One region of the Mesorhizobium sp. M0174 genome, then DNA from elsewhere that is predicted to be linked to it. Evidence: predicted binding sites of a transcription regulator. Region 1 holds the regulator's gene; each other region holds the start of a gene.
What was found. Region 1 encodes HrcA, which represses chaperone genes, less so after heat shock. Its sites were predicted from a motif close to GTTAGCACTCNCNNNNNGNGAGTGCTAAC; they were not measured.
Positions count from the first base shown of each region.

Region 2: a site for HrcA is predicted at 1,485-1,513, ahead of NKJ13_RS25690 (co-chaperone GroES). Genes of this name have one in related genera too.
Region 3: a site for HrcA is predicted at 1,711-1,739, ahead of groES (co-chaperone GroES). Genes of this name have one in related genera too.

Region 1 covers NZ_JAMYTB010000004.1:426,152-429,422, forward strand. The annotation lists gene NKJ13_RS11585 (PQQ-dependent sugar dehydrogenase) at 1-302, opposite strand, end outside; gene NKJ13_RS11590 (hypothetical protein) at 403-600, opposite strand; gene hrcA (heat-inducible transcriptional repressor HrcA) at 634-1,746, opposite strand; gene rph (ribonuclease PH) at 1,892-2,608, shown strand; gene NKJ13_RS11605 (VOC family protein) at 2,641-3,051, shown strand; gene rdgB (RdgB/HAM1 family non-canonical purine NTP pyrophosphatase) at 3,051-3,271, shown strand, end outside.
Region 2 covers NZ_JAMYTB010000020.1:19,897-23,167, forward strand. The annotation lists gene NKJ13_RS25675 (S46 family peptidase) at 171-626, opposite strand; gene NKJ13_RS25680 (hypothetical protein) at 636-773, opposite strand; gene NKJ13_RS25685 (S46 family peptidase) at 778-1,140, opposite strand; gene NKJ13_RS25690 (co-chaperone GroES) at 1,566-1,862, shown strand; gene groL (chaperonin GroEL) at 1,928-3,271, shown strand, end outside.
Region 3 covers NZ_JAMYTB010000019.1:35,828-39,098, reverse strand. The annotation lists gene groL (chaperonin GroEL) at 1-1,290, opposite strand, end outside; gene groES (co-chaperone GroES) at 1,353-1,649, opposite strand; gene NKJ13_RS25315 (bifunctional helix-turn-helix transcriptional regulator/GNAT family N-acetyltransferase) at 1,868-2,803, shown strand; gene NKJ13_RS25310 (FAD-binding oxidoreductase) at 2,841-3,271, opposite strand, start outside.

The sequences.
Region 1 (3,271 bases):
CGAACGACGCGCGGATTATAGAGTCCGGAGGCGATCATTTCGGCCGAAAAGCCCGGCGGCAATTCTGGCTCGGCGCTTTCGGGCCGTTCCGCCATGCCGCCCCCGTTCGAAGCGGATTGAGCGGGGTCGGCTGCCGGCATGTCTTGCGGCCCGATCAGGCGGCGGACGCCAGGCCTGTCGGCGTGCCAATCGCCAAAAGCGGCTTCGCCTTTGAGCACCTTTTGATCCGCCTGCTGGGCGGCTGCCGGTGTCGCGGCAAGGAGGGCAACGGCAACGGCCGCAAAGCCGCCAGATCGGATCATTAACGTCCTCCGAGGTTTGCCTCGAAGAGGACAAACGGGATCAGGCATTGGTCGTTCCAAGCGGTCGTCCAGCACACGAGGATTTGAAGCCGAACCCCGTTCAGTTGCCAGAGGCGTAGAAGTCGTCGTCGAGGCGCTTTTCCAGCGCGACCAGATCGGCCGGCAGCGGCAGGCCCATGGCCCGCATCTCTTGCAGCTTCTCACGCAACTGCTCTTGCACCTCGTGCTGATCCTCAGGCTGATTGACCATTTCCTCGAGCAGGAGGCTGATCTGGGCCTTGAACGATTCCAGCGCCATTCTTTTTCTCCTTGCGGCAGGCCGCGGCGGCTCCTAGCGCAGCATGCGCGAAATCAGCTGCGCGGTATAGTCGACCATCGGTACTATGCGCGCATAATTCAGCCGCGTCGGCCCGATGACGCCGAGCGCACCGACGACGCGCGCGTCCTTGTCGCGATAGGGTGCCACCACCAGCGAGGAGCCCGACAGCGAAAACAGCTTGTTTTCCGAACCGATGAATATGCGCACCCCCGGGCCTTCCTCGGCGAGGTCGAGGAGCTGGATCAGCCCATTCTGCGTCTCCAGATCCTCGAACAGATGCCGCAGCAATTCTATGTCGGCCTGGGCGGTGACGTTTTCCAGGAGATTGGCGCGGCCGCGCACGATAAGCCGCCCAGGCACCCCGCTTTCGGCGCCTGCCCAGACCGCCAGGCCCTTCTCGACCAGATCCTGCGACAGCGTGTCGAGGGCTGCCCTGGTCTCTTCCTTGATGCGGGCGATTTCGACCCGGGCCTCGGCCAGGGTGCGGCCGCGGATATGGGCGTTGAGGAAGTTGGAGGCTTCGTGCAATTGCGAGACGGTGATGCCGGCGGGCAGATCGATGACGCGATTTTCGACGTCGCCGTTCTGCGAGACCAGCACGGCCAGCGCCTTGGTCGGCTCGAGCTGGATGAATTCGATGTGCTTCAGCGCCGCCTCATTTTTGGCGGCGAGCACGAGGCCGGCGCCGCGCGACATGCCGGACAGCATCTGGCTGGCCTCGGTCAGCATATGCTCCAGCGTCGCGCCCGAGCCGGAGGCGCGCACCTGCGCCTCGATGGTGCGGCGCTCCTCGTCGGAGAGGTCGCCGAGTTCCATGAATGCATCGACGAAGAAGCGCAAGCCGGCCTGGGTCGGCAGCCGGCCAGCCGAGATGTGCGGCGCGTAGATCAGGCCGAGATGCTCGAGGTCGCTCATCACGTTGCGGATGGTGGCCGGCGACAGCGATGACGGCAGGATGCGCGACAGGCTGCGCGAACCGACCGGCTCGCCATCCCTCAAATAGGAATCGACGATGCGCCGGAAGATGTCGCGCGAACGCATATCGAGCGATTGAAGCGCGGGCGATTGAAGTGCCGGCGACGAGAGCACTGGCGACTGCGAACCGGGATCGACTACCTTGGTCATTCGAGCCAAAAACCTCCGGTCCGAAGATATAGACTTCCGCGGCGTCGGCGCAACCGGTCCATTTTCCTTTGCGCCTCACGCCCCGTGCGGCTACAAGCCGGCCAAGATTCCCCGGCCAAGATTCCGAAGAAAGAAAGAAGCCTGAATGCGCCCTTCCAAACGCCAATTCGACGAAATGCGCCCCATCTCCTTCGAGCGCGGCGTCTCCAAGCATGCGGAAGGCTCGTGCCTGGTGAAGTTCGGCGACACTCATGTGCTGTGTACGGCCAGCCTGGAGGAAAAGGTGCCGGGCTGGATGCGCAACTCCGGCAAGGGCTGGGTGACGGCGGAATACGGCATGCTGCCGCGTTCGACCGGCGAGCGCATGCGCCGCGAGGCTTCGGCCGGCAAACAAGGCGGCCGCACGCTGGAGATCCAGCGGCTGATCGGCCGCTCCCTGCGCGCCGTGGTCGATCTGCAGGCGCTCGGTGAGCAGCAGATCACCGTCGACTGCGACGTGATCCAAGCCGACGGCGGCACGCGCACCGCTTCGATCACCGGCGGCTGGGTGGCGCTCTACGACTGCCTGCGCTGGATGGAAGCCCGCCAGATGGCGAGCCTGGGCAAGGTGCTTAAGGATCACGTCGCGGCGATCTCCTGCGGCATCCATGATGGCCAGCCGGTCATCGATCTCGACTATATCGAGGATTCCTCGGCCGGCACCGACGCCAATTTCGTCATGACCGGCAAGGGCGGTATCGTCGAGATCCAGGGCACAGCCGAGGGCGAGCCGTTCTCGGAAGAGCAGTTCGCGGCGCTGATGGGGCTCGCCAAGAAAGGCATTCAGCGCCTGGTCAGCTTGCAGCAGATGGCGGTGGCTTAGCTGCGGTCAATATTGAAGAGATTGGCGATCCTGTGACTCCTTCCGCAATCCTGGAATCAGCACTCTACGTGACGGACCTTGCTGCCGCGGAACGGTTCTATTCGGGCGTCCTCGGGCTCGATCTGCTCGGTAAGGTCGATGGCAGGCATCTCTTCTTCCGCTGCGGCGACGGCGTGCTGCTTATCTTCAATGCCGAGGCGACCAAAGTGCCGCCGCGGGCCGACGCCAAGCTGCCCGTGCCGCCGCATGGCACGGTCGGCGAGGGCCATCTTTGCTTCGCCGCAAGCGCGGATGAAATCCCGCGCTGGAAAGCGCATCTTGAGGCGAAGAAAATCGCCATCGAAAGTGAGTTCGAATGGCCTCAGGGCGGTCGCTCGATCTATATTCGCGACCCCTCGGGCAATTCGATCGAATTCGCCGAGCCAAGAATCTGGGGCATCTGATGCATTCGCCAACTGTTCACTCGCTTGACGGGCATAAGATCGTCGTCGCAAGCCACAATGCCGGCAAATTGCGCGAATTCACCGATCTGATGGCGCCATTCGGCATAGAAGCGAAGTCCGCAAAGGAATACGGCTTGCCGGAGCCGGACGAGACTGGCACCACTTTCGAGCAGAACGCCCTCATAAAGGCCTTGGCCGCCGCCAAGGCAACTGGATTGCC
Region 2 (3,271 bases), on a different contig from region 1:
ATGGGGAGTCGCGCCAGCAGGGTGGGAGCCACGTCCAGTGCCACCGACCATGCGAGATGCCGATTGTTGGCGCTGTCAGTTCGCGCGGCCATATTCATTCTGGTGCCGATCTGTTGCCTTTTCTGCTTTTCCCATGCGTTTTAGGCCGACCCAATTTGTGAAGCGGGCGGTCAATGGATCTGCGCCTCGCGATTGCCTGCCGTTGCCTGATTGATCTGGGCGGGATAATCCGAGAGCGAACGCTGCAACCGCGGTTCGAATTGCGCGAAGTTGAACCGGACTTCATCCGCGGTCAGGAACTGGTGGGTTGCGCCGGGAAAGCCGGCGACCATCACAAGGTCGCCTTCCTTGACGCCTTCACAGGCTATGGGTAGCCAACTCTTCGGCCGGTAAGGCACATTGTCGCGCGCATATGGCCGGGAGGAACCATCAGGAGCGACATAGGCGCGATAAAAGCCGAAGTGGCCCGTGTGGCGCAGCCACATCCAGTTGTCCGTTTGGCCGCCGAAGTTGCCGATGCCGAGCGCGGGCGCATAGACGAGGCGCACGTCCTCAATTTCGAGCTTCTGGAGGAGATAGTAGGAGACGCTGCCATACGTCGCAAGGGCGATTGGGCTGTCCTTCACATGCGGCGATCAGGGCCTTTTTGTTCTGGCGAGCCGCTCATAGCGGGCAAACCCGTTCAGCTTGTCCGAGACGCTCTTGAGCATTTCGGCGCTCACATCCCGCATGTCCTCGATCACATAGATGCGGCTGCCTGGCGCCGCGGGCAATTCTTCACCCAGGGCTCTTCGCCAGAAAGCCGTCTGTGAGATAGTCCTGGCCCTCCTTGCTGTGGTATTGGATGGATTCTAACACGCAATGATGATTGGTTGCGACCAGCCCTTGTGGACTGACGAACGAGGCGGAGCATCCGCCCAGTGATACGATCGCGTTGAGCGGGTCAGCGTCTAGACGGCCCAGCTGGGCGGGATCGATCTGGAGCCCATCCGCGCGCATGGCCGCGCACACTTCCGCAGTCTGGCCCGGCATCCACATACCTTCGTCCGCCGATGTAGCCGTGACCGTCCAGAGCAAGGCGATGGCAGTTGCTTTGGCCAAACATTTCAAATTCAAGTTCGTGCTGACTGTCGCTCTCATCTTGCCTCCTGTTCTCCGCAGATTGGATTGGTGACTATCGGGATGGCCGGAGTCCTGGCGCCCGCGCGGCGGCCACACCGTAAAGACCGAGTGGACGGTTAACGCAGGAATCCTGATGGCGCTCACCTCTCATTATATCGGTCGCGCGCAACGTTTGCGGATCATTCGCTGCACCAATCGTGCCAAATGATAAAGCCTTCAGTTGCAAATGGTGAGCCGCCCCATCCATGTCCGATCTCCGACGTCGTTCACGTAAAAGGCTCGGTGCTTCCACGCTCGTTTGCTCTTCGCCCGTCCCTCTTCCGTCTTGACTAGCAGGAGCCTACGGCCTATCTCACTGCCGCGTTAGCACTCGCTTCTGGTGAGTGCTAAACACGCTCCGGCAACGGAGAACCGTTCAACATCCGCACCAGGGAAATCCAAAAATGGCAAAGTCGAATTTCCGGCCGCTGCATGACCGCGTGGTCGTTCGCCGCGTCGAGTCCGAAGCGAAGACCGCCGCCGGGATCATCATCCCCGATACGGCTAAGGAAAAGCCGCAGGAAGGCGAGATCATCGCCATCGGTTCCGGCGCCCGTGACGAGGTCGGCAAGCTCGTCCCGCTGGACGTCAAGGCCGGCGACCGCATCCTGTTCGGCAAGTGGTCGGGCACCGAAGTCAAGCTCAATGGCGAAGACCTTCTGATCATGAAGGAAGCGGACATCATGGGCGTCATCGGCTGACACGCCGCCGCCTTTCATCCGCACCATCCAATCTGAATTTCGGGCGAAATGCCCAGGAGTAAAAAATGGCTGCCAAAGACGTAAAATTCTCCCGCGACGCTCGTGAGCGCATGCTGCGCGGCGTCAACATCCTCGCCGACGCGGTGAAGGTCACGCTCGGCCCCAAGGGCCGCAACGTCGTCATCGACAAGTCGTTCGGCGCCCCGCGCATCACCAAGGACGGCGTCACCGTCGCCAAGGAAATCGAGCTTGAGGACAAGTTCGAAAACATGGGCGCGCAGATGGTCCGCGAAGTTGCTTCGAAGACCAACGACATCGCCGGCGACGGCACCACCACCGCGACCGTTCTGGCACAGTCGATCGTCCAGGAAGGCCACAAGTCGGTTGCCGCCGGCATGAACCCGATGGACCTCAAGCGCGGCATCGACCTCGCCGTCGCCGACGTCGTCGCGACGCTGATCAAGAACGCCAAGAAGATCAAGACCTCGGAAGAGGTTGCCCAGGTCGGCACCATCGCCGGCAATGGCGACGTGTCGGTCGGCTCGATGATCGCGGAAGCGATGCAGAAGGTCGGCAATGAGGGCGTCATCACCGTCGAGGAAGCAAAGACCGCCGAGACCGAGCTTGAAGTCGTTGAAGGCATGCAGTTCGACCGCGGCTATCTCTCGCCCTACTTCGTCACCAACGCCGAGAAGATGGTTGCGGATCTGGAAGACGCCTACATTCTTCTCCACGAGAAGAAGCTCTCCAACCTGCAGGCCATGCTGCCGATCCTCGAGGCCGTCGTGCAGACTTCGAAGCCGCTGGTCATCATCTCCGAGGACGTCGAAGGCGAGGCCCTGGCCACGCTGGTCGTCAACAAGCTGCGTGGCGGCCTGAAGATCGCTGCCGTCAAGGCGCCGGGCTTCGGTGATCGCCGCAAGGCCATGCTGGAAGACATCGCCATCCTCACCGGTGGCCAGGTCATTTCCGAAGACCTCGGCATCAAGCTCGAGAATGTCGGCCTCAACATGCTCGGCCGCGCCAAGAAGGTGTCGATCTCCAAGGAGAACACCACCATCGTCGACGGCGCCGGCAAGAAGGCCGAGATCCAGGGCCGCGTCGCCCAGATCAAGCAGCAGATCGAGGAGACCACCTCGGACTACGACAAGGAGAAGCTGCAGGAACGTCTCGCCAAGCTGGCGGGCGGCGTTGCCGTCATCCGCGTCGGCGGTGCGACCGAGATCGAAGTCAAGGAAAAGAAGGACCGCGTCGATGACGCCCTCAACGCGACCCGCGCGGCCGTCGAAGAAGGCATCGTTCCCGGCGGCGGCGTCGCACTGCTGCGCGCTTCGCTGGCCATCACCGTCACTGGCGCCAACTCCGACCAGGCCGCCGGCATCAGCATTGTGCGTCGCGCGCTGCAGGCT
Region 3 (3,271 bases), on a different contig from region 1:
ACCGGTTGCCTTGATGGTCAGCGAGGCGCGCAGCAGTGCGACGCCGCCGCCGGGAACGATGCCTTCTTCGACGGCCGCGCGGGTCGCGTTGAGGGCGTCATCGACGCGGTCCTTCTTTTCCTTGACTTCCACTTCGGTCGCACCGCCGACGCGGATCACGGCAACGCCACCGGCGAGCTTGGCGAGACGTTCCTGCAGCTTCTCCTTGTCGTAGTCCGAGGTGGTCTCCTCGATCTGCTGCTTGATCTGGGCGACGCGGCCCTGGATCTCGGCCTTCTTGCCGGCGCCGTCGACGATGGTGGTGTTCTCCTTGGAGATCGACACCTTCTTGGCGCGGCCGAGCATGTTGAGGCCGACATTCTCGAGCTTGATGCCGAGGTCTTCGGAGATGACCTGGCCACCGGTGAGAATGGCGATGTCTTCCAGCATGGCCTTGCGGCGGTCGCCGAAGCCCGGCGCCTTGACGGCAGCGATCTTCAGGCCGCCACGCAGCTTGTTGACGACCAGCGTCGCCAGGGCCTCACCTTCGACGTCCTCGGAGATGATGACCAGCGGCTTCGAGGTCTGCACGACAGCCTCGAGGATCGGCAGCATGGCCTGCAGGTTGGAGAGCTTCTTCTCGTGGAGAAGGATGTAGGCGTCTTCCAGATCCGCAACCATCTTCTCGGCATTGGTGACGAAGTAGGGCGAGAGATAGCCGCGGTCGAACTGCATGCCTTCGACGACTTCGAGCTCGGTCTCGGCGGTCTTGGCTTCCTCGACGGTGATGACGCCCTCATTGCCGACCTTCTGCATCGCTTCAGCGATCATCGAGCCGACCGAAGCATCGCCATTGCCGGCGATGGTGCCGACCTGGGCAACCTCTTCCGAGGTCTTGATCTTCTTGGCGTTCTTGATCAGCGTCGCGACGACGTCGGCAACGGCGAGGTCGATGCCGCGCTTGAGGTCCATCGGGTTCATGCCGGCGGCAACCGCCTTGTGGCCTTCCTGGACGATCGACTGCGCCAGAACGGTCGCGGTCGTGGTGCCGTCGCCGGCGATGTCGTTGGTCTTCGAAGCAACTTCGCGGACCATCTGCGCGCCCATGTTCTCGAACTTGTCTTCAAGCTCGATTTCCTTGGCGACGGTAACGCCGTCCTTGGTGATGCGCGGTGCGCCGAACGACTTGTCGATGACGACGTTGCGGCCCTTGGGGCCGAGCGTGACCTTCACCGCGTCGGCGAGGATGTTGACGCCGCGCAGCATGCGCTCACGAGCGTCGCGGGAGAATTTTACGTCTTTGGCAGCCATTTTCAGCTCCTGGCAGGGGCTTGGATTAAGCCCGAAGATTTAAATGAGGGTGAGGCCGATATTCAGCCGATGATGCCCATAATGTCGGATTCCTTCATGATCAGAAGGTCTTCGCCATTGAGCTTGACTTCGGTGCCCGACCACTTGCCGAACAGGATGCGGTCGCCGGCCTTGACGTCCAGCGGGACGAGCTTGCCGGCTTCGTCGCGGGCGCCGGAACCGACGGCGATGATCTCGCCTTCCTGCGGCTTTTCCTTAGCCGTATCGGGGATGATGATCCCGCCCGCGGTCTTGGATTCGGATTCGACCCGACGAACGACCACGCGGTCATGAAGCGGGCGGAACTTCGACTTTGCCATTTTTTATTCCTCGATGAGAATGGTGAGAACAGTTCCTCCGTCCGGCGGCGCCGGACATGTGGTTAGCACTCATCTTGGGGGAGTGCTAACGTGGCGCTGAAATAGGCTGGCAGCCCGCGCGAGTCAAGACGCCCGGTGACCATTCTCAGGACGATTGCTTCAAACGGATACTTGACTAAGTCAACTAAATGGCTGATCTTGCCGGGCAGGAGGATGCCATGACCATTCATCATCACCCAGGCAAGGAGCGGATCGACGCGGTGCGGGCCTTCAACCGCTTCTACACCCGCCAGATCGGGTTGCTCGAGGAAGGCTTGCTGAAAAGCGACTTCTCGCTGACCGAAGCCCGGGTGCTCTATGAGCTGGCGCATCGCGATGGCCTGACCGCCACCGAGCTTGCGCGCGATCTCGGCCTCGATGCCGGTTATCTCAGCCGGCTGCTGAAGAAGTTCGAGGAGCGTGATCTGGTCGAGCGCGCCACGATCGAGGCGGATGCGCGGCGCTCGTCGATCGCGCTGACCAAGGCCGGGCGGCAGGCCTTCGCGCCGCTGAACCAGGGTTCGCACGAACAGGTCGCGGCTTTGCTCGAACGGCTTTCGGCTGCCGAACAGGACAGGCTGGTCAGGGCCATGCAGACGGTGCAGCGTCTGCTGGGCGGAAGTGCCGAGCCCAAAGTTCCCTATATGCTGCGGTCTCTGCAAGTCGGCGACATCGGCTGGATCATCCATCGCCAGGGCCTGCTCTACGCGCAGGAATATGGCTGGGACGAAACCTATGAAGCGCTGGTCGCCGAAATCCTTGGTGCCTTCGTCAAATCCTTCGATCCGAAATGGGAACGCAGCTGGATCGCCGAGCGGGAAGGGGAGGTCGTCGGCTCGGTCTTCGTCGTGCGCCAGTCGGACGCGGTGGCGAAGTTGCGCCTGCTCTATGTCGAGCCTTCGGCGCGCGGTCTCGGCATCGGCAGGCGGCTGGTCGAGGAATGCATCGGCTTTGCTCGAACCAAGGGTTACAGGACACTGACGCTGTGGACCAACGACGTGCTCACCTCGGCGCGCCGCATCTACGAGGCGGCCGGGTTCAAGCTGACCGACGAGGAGCGCCACCATTCCTTCGGCAAGGACCTGGTCGGCCAGAACTGGAATTTGGAGTTATAGCAGCGCCGCAGAATTTCGAGCATCGGCCTGCGGTCGCTCAGGTCGCAGGCTTAATGTTTTGGTTCAAGCGAAAGAGATTGGTGGGGTCATACTTGTTTTTTAGCGCGGCCAGCCTCGGATAATTCTCGCGGTAAGCCGCCAGAACCCGATCAATGCCCTCTTCGCCGAGATTGTTGGCGTAGACGCCGCCGGTCGAGAACGGTCTCATTGCATCCCACAGGTCACGCGCCCATCGGATGTGCGTTTCGTCGTCAGACGGATTGTCCCAGATCGATATCGGGAAACAATCGTAAAGAGCATCTCGGTTGGCATAGGGCGTTTCATCCATCGGTACTCGCGAGATGGCGCCGCCAACCTGCTGCAGGACCAGAAGCGACTCGCGGGGTGCGGTCATGTAAGCCGCAAGCATGGCATCGATCGCCTGATCTGTGATTTCGCGCATGAACTGCGCCTTCCAGTAGTAGCGCC